3 regions of the Pseudomonas sp. 1L-E-NC-VB-C3 genome follow, and region 3 is predicted to be linked to each of the others. Evidence: predicted binding sites of a transcription regulator. Region 3 holds the regulator's gene; each other region holds the start of a gene.
What was found. Region 3 encodes FliA, which starts transcription of late flagellar genes. Its sites were predicted from a motif close to CTAAAGTTTNNNNNNNNNNNGCCGNTAA; they were not measured.

Region 1 (3,572 bases), on a different contig from region 3:
GGCGCGCATTATTCCCCTGAAATGGCAAAGCGTCAAGCGTAAATCGAAAATATTTCTTCCTGTTTTCAACTGCTTATCCTCCAGCCCCGAAAATCGGGGCCGGGGAGGGCGTCAGCGCAGTTGGAATCTGGCGGTATTGGCGCTCAGTGCCTCGCTACCCTGGCTCAAGGTGTCCGCCGCGAGGTTTACGGCGCGTGCGCCTTCGAGCAAACGCACCGCCGCTTGATCGACCTGCTGGATATTGCCGCTGACTTCGTCGGCAGTGCTGGCCTGTTCTTCAACCGCTGTGGCGATTTGCGCCAGGGTGTCGGTGACACTCTGTACGGCGCTGGCGATTTCTCCCAGGCGTTCGCCGAGTCCGGTGACTGCTTCGGCATCCGATTGCGCCTGACCACAGGCGGCTTCCATCAGGCTTACCGCTTCGTTGACCGTGGCGCGCAGGCTGTCGACGGTGCCGGCGATCTGCGCGGTGGACGATTGCGTGCGCTGCGAGAGGCTGCGCACCTCGTCGGCGACCACGGCAAAGCCGCGACCCTGTTCGCCGGCGCGGGCGGCCTCGATGGCGGCGTTGAGCGCGAGCAGGTTGGTCTGCTCGGCGACGCCGCGAATGGTATCCACGACCAGTTGAATCTGCTGGCCTTGCTCGCTGACCCGGCCAAGCGCGGCGGCGGTATCGTTAAGGCGCTGATTGAGCTGCTGAATGCTCGCCGTGGTGCGTTGGCTGTCGCGGCTGCTGTCGGCGGCGATGCGCCGGGTTTGCTGGGCGCTGCCGGAGGCCTGTTCGCAACTCTGCGCGACGCCTTGCGAGGTGGCGGCCAATTGCGTGGCGGCAGCGGCGATCTGGCTGATCTGCAATTGCTGCGCTTCGACTTCGCTCAGGGCGCCGCTGGAGTGTTGGTTGAGGCTGCGCACCGCGTTGCTCAACTGCGAGGTCTCGTGGTCGACGCCGAGCATGCTGCTGCGCAATTGCACCACAGCGACGTTGAGCGCGGTGCTGATCGCTGCCAGCTCATCGCGCCCCACCACCGGCACTTGCAGGCTCAGGTTACCGTCGCGCAAGGCTTCGGCGAGCAAGGTGATGCCGCTGGCGCTACGGCGGATCGAGGCTTGCAGGCAAACGAACAGGTATAACGCGGCCAACAGCAGGCAACCGAAGATTGCGGCGACAACAATGAACTGGCGGATCGCCGAGCTGTAATACGCATCGAGCCGCTGATCCAGCGCGACCAGGGATTGCTGGCGCAGGGAAGCGAGGTCGGTGAGCAGCGCGTCGAGGCTGCGTTCGAAGTCCTCTGGCTTGAGGTTGATGCTGCCGCCAAACACACCGTCGTCGAGGACTTTCAGGCCGCTGTCGAGGTGTTTCAGGCTGTCGTGATACTGGCCGGCCCAAGCTTGCAGCTCGGCTGGCAGACGCGCCTCCAGCAGGCCGGCGGTTTTCACCAGTTGCTCGCGGGCGTCACCAATGCGGCTGCGCAGGTCGCGCAACTGCAGGCGGCTCTGCAGGGTGAACTGACCGGAGACGACCGAAGCCTGGCCGACTGCGGCGAGACGGCCGACCCGCTCGATCAGGTCCGGCGCGTGCTGCGTGGAAATCTGCGTCAGCAGGTAGGTTTCCAGCCACGGTGCAAGGGTCAGGCGATTGTCCATGACGATCTGCTCGCGCAAGGCTTGCAGCGCGCCCAAGGCATTGGTGAAGCGGTCATAACCGTCCGGCCACCAGCCGACACTGCTCAAGCTTTTCGAATCAAGGCCATTGAGTGCGGTTTGCAGCGCCTGAAAGCGCTCGAGGATTGCGCCGTCGGCGCCTTGCTGGTTCAGGGCATTGCCCAGCTCCGTGGTGGCTTGCAGCACCGCCGGTTGCACGCCGTCGAAGGCGGCCATGGCGGCGAGAGTGGCCGGTGTCGGCTGACGATTGGTCTCGGTGGCGCGCCAGCGGGCGGCGCGGTCGCGTTGAGCGGCGAGCAGGTTGTCCAGCGCATCCAGCGCGAGCAGCTGACGCACGCCGGCACGTTCGCCCGAGATCAGATTGAGCTTCTCGCGATAGTCATGGCCTATCATCAACAGGCTGCCGGCCAGCGGCAGAATGAACAGCAGAAACAACAATTGGAATTTACCTGCGAAGCCAAACCGCCCCAGCAATTTGATCCCCGGCGAAAGGAAAGCCTGCATGCCTCATGACTCCTCTGGACACCACGCACCATTGGCGTGCATCGCGAGCTGTTGGCTCACGACCCGTGCCCTCTAAAAGGCCTCGAAAGTTCACCCTCGCCCGCTCTGTAGGCCGGCTCTGTAGCGAAACTTCCCATTGTCGAGCGCCTTTGTAAGGCGATCGTGTTCAAGGGCAGAAGCAAGGCAAGATTCAGACCATGGCGTTGAGCTATCACCTTCGCCACCAGCGATCCCCTGTAGGAGCTGCCGAAGGCTGCGATCTTTTGACTTTGATGCTTAGAAGCAAGATCAAAAGATCGCAGCCTTCGGCAGCTCCTACGCGAGATAGGAATGTTGGTTAGTTAGCTGGCTAAGGGGATAGCGCGAGCGCACCGAAAAATGGCACATTGACGCACCTGCCTTCGGGCACCCATCTGCTGTCCGGAATTTCCATGGCTATCAGCAACGTTCAGACCGCCGCTGCCTCGGCGACCGCTGCTCCGCAAAGCAGCCCCTTGGTGATGCGCATCATCGGCGCGGTGGCGCTGGCGCATCTGATCAATGACCTGATCCAGTCGGTGCTGCCGTCGATCTACCCGATGCTCAAGGCCAACTATGGCCTGACCTTCACCCAGGTCGGCCTGATCACCTTGACCTTCCAGTTGACCGCATCGCTGTTGCAGCCGTGGGTCGGTTACCACACTGATCGCCACCCCAAACCGTGGCTTTTGCCGGCGGGCACGGTGTGTACCTTGATCGGCATTCTGATGATGTCGGTGGTCGGCAGCTTCCCATTGATTCTGCTGGCGGCGGCGCTGATTGGTATCGGCTCGTCGACCTTTCACCCGGAAGCCTCGCGTGTTGCGCGGCTGGCCTCGGGCGGCCGGTTTGGTCTGGCGCAATCGACCTTTCAGGTCGGCGGCAATGCCGGCTCCGCGTTCGGCCCATTGCTGGCGGCGGCGATCATCATTCCCTTCGGCCAGGGCAATGTGGCGTGGTTCGGTCTGTTCGCGGTGTTTGCGCTGTTCGTGCTGTACCGCATCAGCCGCTGGTACGCCAATCACCTCAACTTGTTCAAGCTCAAGGCCGGCCAAGCCGCGACGCACGGCTTATCGAAGGGCAGGGTGACCAGTGCCTTGGTGGTCCTGGGGCTGCTGGTGTTCTCCAAATATTTCTACATGGCCAGTTTCACCAGCTACTTCACCTTCTACCTGATCGAGAAGTTCGACCTGTCGGTGGCGAGTTCACAATTGCACTTGTTCCTGTTTTTGGGCGCAGTGGCGGCGGGGACGTTCTTCGGCGGGCCTATCGGCGACAAGATCGGGCGCAAGGCAGTGATCTGGTTTTCCATCCTGGGGGTGGCGCCATTCACCCTGATCCTGCCGCATGTCGATCTGTTCTGGACCAGCATTCTCAGCGTGGTG
Region 2 (3,572 bases), on a different contig from region 3:
CCTGTGATAGCCACAAAAAAGCCGACATCACTGTCGGCTTTTTTTCACTTACTGCTTCGGCGCAGGCGCCGCCCCACCCGGCTCAGCCGGTTTCGGCGCCGCATCGTCAAACAGATTCAACCGCTCGCGCAACTCGTGAGCCGGCACTGGCTGTTTGTCCGCCGGCAACGCATTCGGATCAACCGGGGCTGCCGGTGCAGCACCGTTCTGCCCCTGATCCGCCGGTTTCGCCGCCTCGGGACCCTGCGCACCTTCAATGGCGGCCTGGGCCTTTTTGGTCAGCACGACAATGTCGATCCGGCGATTGACCGGGTTGAACGGGTTTTCCCGGTCGAACAACGCCGACGAGGCATAACCGACCACCCGCGCCACCTGCGCATCCGGATAGCTGCCCGCGACCAGGGCACGGCGAGCCGCATTGGCGCGGTTGGCCGAGAGCTCCCAGTTGCCGTAGTCGCCAGTGCCAATGTACGGCTTGGCGTCGGTGTGGCCGCTGATGCTGATCTTGTTCGGCACCGCTTTGATGGTGTCGGCCATGGCCAGCAGGATGTCCTCGAAGTACGGTTTCAGGCGTGCGGAACCGGAGTCGAACATCGGCCGATTCTCGGCGTCCATGATCTGGATGCGCAAGCCGTTCGGGGTGATTTCGAAGAGGATCTGATCCTTGAACTTCTGCAGTTGCGGGTTCTCGTCGACCTTGTTCTGCAGTTCTTGCAGGAGCAGTTCGAGACGCTCCTTCTCGACCTGCTCGGCCATGCCTTCAACCTGATCGGTGTCGACCGTGACCTTGTCCGGTTGCGGTTGCGACTTCACTTCCGGGTTGAGGGTGTTTTCCGGCGCCAGGGTCGGCGTGCCACCCAGGTCGATGATGTACGGCGTGCCGCTTTCGGAGAAGCCGACCGGGTCCTTGAAATAACCGGCGATGGCGATCTTCTGTTCCGGCGTAGCGGTGGACAGCAGCCACAGCACGAGGAAGAACGCCATCATCGCCGTGGCAAAGTCGGCGAAGGCGATTTTCCACGCCCCGCCGTGGTGCCCGGCGGCAATGCGCTTGACGCGCTTGACGATGATCGGCTGATTATTTTCCATGACTTAGCGACCGCGAACCGCTTGTTCCAGCTCGGCGAAGCTTGGACGGTGCGCCGGGTACAGAACCTTGCGCCCGAACTCGACCGCCAGCGACGGCGGCATGCCGGACGCCGAAGCCACCAGCGAGGCCTTGATGGCTTCGTAGACGTTGAGCTCTTCCTTGGCATCGTGGGCCAGGGAATGCGCCAGCGGACCGAAGAAACCGTAGGCCGCGAGAATACCGAAGAAGGTACCGACCAGTGCCGCACCCACGTGCAGACCGATCGACGCCTGGTCGCCCTCGCCCAGCGAGGCCATGGTCACCACGATACCGAGTACCGCCGCAACGATACCGAAACCGGGCATGCCGTCGGCGATGCCGTTGACCGCGTGCGATGGGTGCTCGAGGTCTTCCTTGAGGCTGTACAGTTCCATGTCGAACAGGCCTTCCAGTTCGTGCGGAGCCATGTTGCCGGAGGACATGATGCGCAGGTAATCGCAGACGAACGCGGTCATGCGTTCATCCTTGAGCACCGCCGGGTACTTGGCGAAGATCGGGCTCGCGGCGGCATCTTCGATGTCGCCTTCGATCGCCATCATGCCTTCACGGCGGCTCTTGTTGAGGATTTCGTAGATCAGCCCGAGCACTTCCAGGTAGAAGGTGTGGGTGAAGCGCGAACCGAACATGCTCAGGGATTTCTTGAGCACGTGCATCGTCATGTAACCGGGGTTGGCCTGGAGAAATGCGCCGAGGGCCGCACCGCCGATGATCATCACCTCGAAGGGCTGGATCAGAGCGGCAATCTTGCCGTGGGAGAGCACGTATCCGCCGAGCACGCTCGCGAATACGACGATGATGCCGATAATTTTAGCCATAGGTAGAAGGTACTTGTTTAAGTCGGGTTCAAGGTCATATTCGGAAGTTAAAAAATCTCTTCTTCTACTTATCGGCAAAACTGCGCCAGACTATAGCCAGTTCAGGCGAAAAGCCAATTTAGCCCATGCCGGGCGCGTCTACAGTCAGTGAAGATCTCGTCCAGACATGGCTAATGAAACGAACATTCCATCGGTAATACCGACCACGCTCCAGGCTTGGGTCAAGCTGCTCGACAGCGTCCGCCTGCCCGTACCACAAGAGGCTCACGACAAAGTCTGCCGGGCGATCCGCGACAATCGCAGCTCGCTGCGCGACATCGCCGATCTGATGCAGGACAGCCCGGCGCTGGCCTTGAGCGTCATCCGTGAGGCGAATCGTCACACCCACGGCACCATGGCCGCGCCGGCGGAAAATCTTGAGGTGGCGATCAATCGCCTGGGCCTTGCCCGCACCGAAGAATTGCTCGCGCGCCTGCCCGCCGAACCGCACCGGCAAATCCCCAAGGCTTTGCGCCAATTGCAACTGATCAGCCAACACGCGACACAACAGGCCAACGGTTTTTTTGCCAGTCGCCTCGCGCGGCTGTGGCAGGACATTCATTGGGGCAGCTTGCTGTTTTTGTCGCCGCTGTGGCCCTTGGCACTGACGTATCCGCAGTTGCTCGAGGAGTGGGAACTGCGCGTGATCCACAAGGGCGAGTCGGCACGTGTGGTCGAAAAGCAATTGTTCGGCGTGCGCCTGTTGAAGATCGCCGAGGCACTGGTCCACGCCTGGCATCTGCCGATCTGGGTCGAGCAAGGCTACAAATTGCTGCTCAGCGAACAACGCGAACTGGTCAAAGTGCTGCGCATCGCCCGCGACAGTGAACACCCGCTGCGCCAGCAGAATCGCCTCGACGATGACCCGACATTGCGCCGCTGGCTCAACCAGCCGGCGAATACCGTGCTGCTGGCCAATGGGCTGGCGCTGTCGGCGCAACAGGCCTGGGACAGTCCGCACAGCAAGCGCTGGCAGTACCTGACCAGCCTCTATCTGCAGATTTCCATGGACGAAGTGCAGCAACAGTTGCACCAGCAAGCGGCGAACAGCGCGCGTCAGCATGCGATGCCCGATTTGTGGCACCCGGCGGTTTCGCTGATCTGGCCGTGGGGCACTCGTCGCTTGCCGGCCGGCATGCTCCCGGCAGCAGCGCCGAATGCGGATGACTTGGGCCAGTGGCGTCGGCAATGCGCCGAACTGCTCGCCGAACCCAGCCGCTTCACCAATGCCATGAGCCTGACCGTCGCCGCCCGCGAGGCACTGGTGGCCAGCGGCATGCGCCGGGTGATGATTCTGATGGCCGACCGCACGCACTCGACCCTGCGCGTACACCAGACCGCCGGTTTGCCGAAGGATGCGGCGGCGCTGAGTTTTGTCGTCAGCCAGAGCAAAGTCCTGCAACGCCTGCTCGCTCAGCAGGCGCAGGTGCGGATCACGCCGGAGAACAACGCACAATTCTCGGCCTTGTTACCGGCGAGCCTGCGCACGCTGTTTCGTGGCGAACATCTGTTTCTGCGTTCATTGGTCAACAATGGTCGGGTGATCATGATCGTCGTTGCCGATCAGGGCGGCGGCCCCTTCGCCGACA
Region 3 (3,572 bases):
TCTCGCCGGCCTCAACCAGGAAATCCTGAAGGATCTCTTCATCGGCGCCGAAGCTCATTAATGGGGTGCTCCTACAGGTCTAAAAACCCAAAAAACCCGAATTCCGAAACTCTAGAATCCAAGGCTGGATAACAAATCGTCCACATCGTCCTGACCGGACACAACGTCTTCTCGTTTATCGGCATGAATCTGCGGACCTTCACCCTGCGAGAGATGTTTTTGTGGATCTTTTTCAGCAAGCATTGCGGCGCGGTCATGTTCGATGCCCGCAAAGCGGTCGACCTGACTGGCCATGAGCACGAGTTTGAGCAGATTGCTTTCGACTTCGGTGACCAGTTGGGTCACACGCTTGATCACTTGACCTGTGAGGTCCTGGTAATCCTGAGCAAGCAGGATGTCGTTGAGGTTGCTCGACACCGCACGGTTGTCCGTGCTGCTGCGTGACAGAAAACCGTCGACCCGGCGCGCCAGTTCACGGAACTCTTCAGCCCCGACCTCGCGACGCATGAAGCGGCCCCAATCGGCGCTCAACGTCTGCGCTTCATCAGCCAGACTGTTGACCACCGGCGTGGCGCTTTCCACCAGATCCATGGTGCGGTTGGCCGCGGCTTCCGTCAGCTTGACCACATAGCCCAGGCGTTCGGTGGCGTCGGTGATTTGCGACACTTCCTCGGCCTGCGGCATGTGCGGATCGATCTGGAAATTGACGATCGCACTGTGCAGTTCACGTGTGAGCTTGCCCACTTCCTGATACAGGCCGCGGTCACGGGTCTGATTGAGCTCATGGATCAGTTGCACCGCGTCGCCGAACTTGCCTTTTTCAAGGCTCTCGACCAGTTCGACCGCGTGTTTTTTCAGGGTCGATTCGAAATCGCCCTGTGATGATTCGTTATGCTCCATAGCTCCCCCGCGCATTCATCAGCCGATGCGTTCGAAAATCTTCTCGATTTTGTCTTTCAACGCTTGAGCCGTGAAAGGTTTGACCACGTAACCGTTCACACCGGCCTGAGCGGCCTCGATGATCTGCTCGCGCTTGGCTTCAGCAGTCACCATCAACACCGGGAGGTGCTTGAGTTTTTCATCGGCGCGCACGTGACGCAGCAGGTCGATACCGGTCATGCCCGGCATGTTCCAGTCCGTTACCAGAAAGTCGATGCTGCCGCTGTTGAGCACCGGAATGGCAGTGGTGCCATCGTCGGCCTCGACGGTGTTGGTGAACCCAAGATCGCGCAGCAGGTTCTTGATGATCCGCCGCATCGTTGAGAAGTCATCAACGATGAGGATTTTCATGTCTTTGTTCAATTCGACCTCCAAGCAGTCTTAAACGCGCCCAGCACCTGGACGCGCCACTTCAATCAATCGGCGCAGCACTTAAAGTTTGTCTGGAGCACAACGGATCGAGACCGGCGCCGTTCATCACCGCACCAGCCTCGTTTCGCAGTGTCCCCACACTGCCTTCAGCGCGCTCGCCACTCCCCCAAACGCCCCCGCAGACGGGCCGCGCACTGGCTGTGTAACTGGCTGACCCGCGATTCACTGACGCCAAGGACTTCACCGATTTCCTTGAGGTTCAGCTCTTCGTCGTAGTACAGCGCCAACACCAGTCGCTCACGCTCCGGCAAATTGGCAATCGCGTCCGCCAGCGCCGCCTGAAAGCGTTCATCTTCCAGATCGCGTGACGGCTCCATATGAGCACTGGCGCCATCCTCGTGCAGCCCTTCGTGTTCGCCGTCCTGCAAGAGGTCGTCGAAACTGAACAGGCGACTGCCCAAGGTGTCATTCAGAATCCCGTAGTAATCGTCGAGACTCAATTGGAGTTCGGCCGCAACCTCGTGATCTTTAGCGTCACGGCCGGTTTTAGCTTCAATCGAGCGAATCGCGTCGCTGACCATCCTGGTATTACGGTGAACCGAGCGTGGTGCCCAATCCCCTTTGCGCACTTCATCGAGCATCGCGCCGCGGATTCGAATGCCCGCGTACGTTTCGAAACTGGCGCCTTTGCTGGCGTCGTATTTGGTCGAGACTTCCAGCAAACCGATCATCCCGGCCTGGATCAGGTCTTCGACCTGCACGCTGGCCGGCAGGCGCGCCAGCAAGTGATAGGCAATGCGCTTGACCAGTGGCGCGTAACGCTCGATCAATTCGTATTGCGCGTCACGCGCCGACTTTTTGTAAAGATTCATGCCACTGGCGGTCATATCACAGGCCCTGCGGTTTGCTGCACGAGACGCTCGACGAAAAATTCCAGATGCCCGCGCGGGTTGGCGGGCAGCGGCCAGGTATCGACCTTCTGGGCGATGGCTTTGAAGGCCAGTGCGCACTTGGAACGGGGAAAGGCTTCGTAGACGGCGCGCTGCTTCTGCACTGCCTTGCGCACGCTTTCGTCGTATGGCACGGCGCCGACGTATTGTAGGGCGACGTCGAGGAAGCGATCCGTGACCTTGGTCAACTTGGCGAACAGGTTGCGCCCTTCTTGCGGGCTCTGCGCCATGTTGGCCAGCACGCGGAAGCGGTTCATGCCGTAGTCGCGGTTGAGCAACTTGATCAGCGCGTAAGCGTCGGTGATCGAAGTCGGCTCGTCGCAGACCACCAGCAACACCTCTTGCGCGGCACGAACGAAACTGACTACCGAGTCACCAATACCCGCAGCGGTGTCGATCACCAGCACGTCGAGATTGTCGCCGATGTCGCTGAACGCCTGGATCAGGCCGGCGTGTTGCGCCGGGCTCAGGTGCACCATGCTCTGCGTGCCGGAGGCCGCCGGCACGATGCGAATCCCGCCCGGGCCTTGCAACAGCACGTCGCGCAGTTCGCAACGGCCTTCGATAACGTCGGCCAGTGTGCGCTTGGGTGTCAGCCCCAGCAGAACGTCGACGTTCGCCAGGCCCAGGTCGGCGTCCAGCAGCATGACCCGACGGCCAAGCTCTGCCAGCGCCAGCGACAAGTTCACTGACACGTTAGTCTTGCCGACGCCACCTTTGCCGCCGGTCACCGCGATCACCTGTACGGGATGCATGCTGCCCATGTTATTTCTTTACCTTGTCTTGCATAGACGGAGGCCACATTACTGGCTGCGCGTTCCTGATCGGAACAATGCGTGGCAGACCATCGATGTAGGTACAAAAACTGTTCATGATTACCTCAGCCAACCTGCTTGGTCGGGCTGTGATAGATATCAGCGAACATGTCAGCCATGGCTTCTTCGCTGGGTTCTTCCTGCATTTGCACGCTGACGGCGCGGCTGACCAATTGATGACGACGCGGCAGATGCAGATCATCCGGAATCCGTGGGCCATCGGTCAGGTACGCGACCGGCAATTCATGACTGATCGCCAGGCTCAACACTTCGCCGAGACTGGCCGTTTCATCCAGTTTAGTCAGGATGCAACCGGCCAGCCCGCAACGCTTGTAACTGTGATAAGCGGCGGTTAGAACCTGTTTCTGGCTGGTGGTTGCCAGGACCAGATAATTTTTTGAGCGAATGCCACGCCCGGCCAGGCTCTCAAGCTGCATGCGCAACGCCGGATCACTGGCTTGCAGCCCGGCAGTATCGATCAAAACCACGCGTTTGC

Region 1: the regulator FliA is predicted to act here: its motif matches at 2,336-2,363, upstream of AC0Z5Z_RS23005 (methyl-accepting chemotaxis protein).
Region 2: the regulator FliA is predicted to act here: its motif matches at 2,013-2,040, upstream of motA (flagellar motor stator protein MotA).

The regions. Positions count from the first base shown of each region.
Region 1 is NZ_JBXAWD010000016.1:103,320-106,891, reverse strand. Features, by position in the region: gene AC0Z5Z_RS23005 (methyl-accepting chemotaxis protein) at 112-2,169, opposite strand; gene AC0Z5Z_RS23000 (MFS transporter) at 2,601-3,572, shown strand, end outside.
Region 2 is NZ_JBXAWD010000003.1:192,508-196,079, forward strand. Features, by position in the region: gene motB (flagellar motor protein MotB) at 49-1,089, opposite strand; gene motA (flagellar motor stator protein MotA) at 1,093-1,944, opposite strand; gene AC0Z5Z_RS06460 (HDOD domain-containing protein) at 2,111-3,572, shown strand, end outside.
Region 3 is NZ_JBXAWD010000007.1:174,998-178,569, reverse strand. Features, by position in the region: gene AC0Z5Z_RS13660 (chemotaxis protein CheA) at 1-58, opposite strand, end outside; gene AC0Z5Z_RS13655 (protein phosphatase CheZ) at 112-900, opposite strand; gene AC0Z5Z_RS13650 (chemotaxis response regulator CheY) at 919-1,290, opposite strand; gene fliA (RNA polymerase sigma factor FliA) at 1,458-2,198, opposite strand; gene fleN (flagellar synthesis regulator FleN) at 2,195-3,025, opposite strand; gene flhF (flagellar biosynthesis GTPase FlhF) at 3,142-3,572, opposite strand, start outside.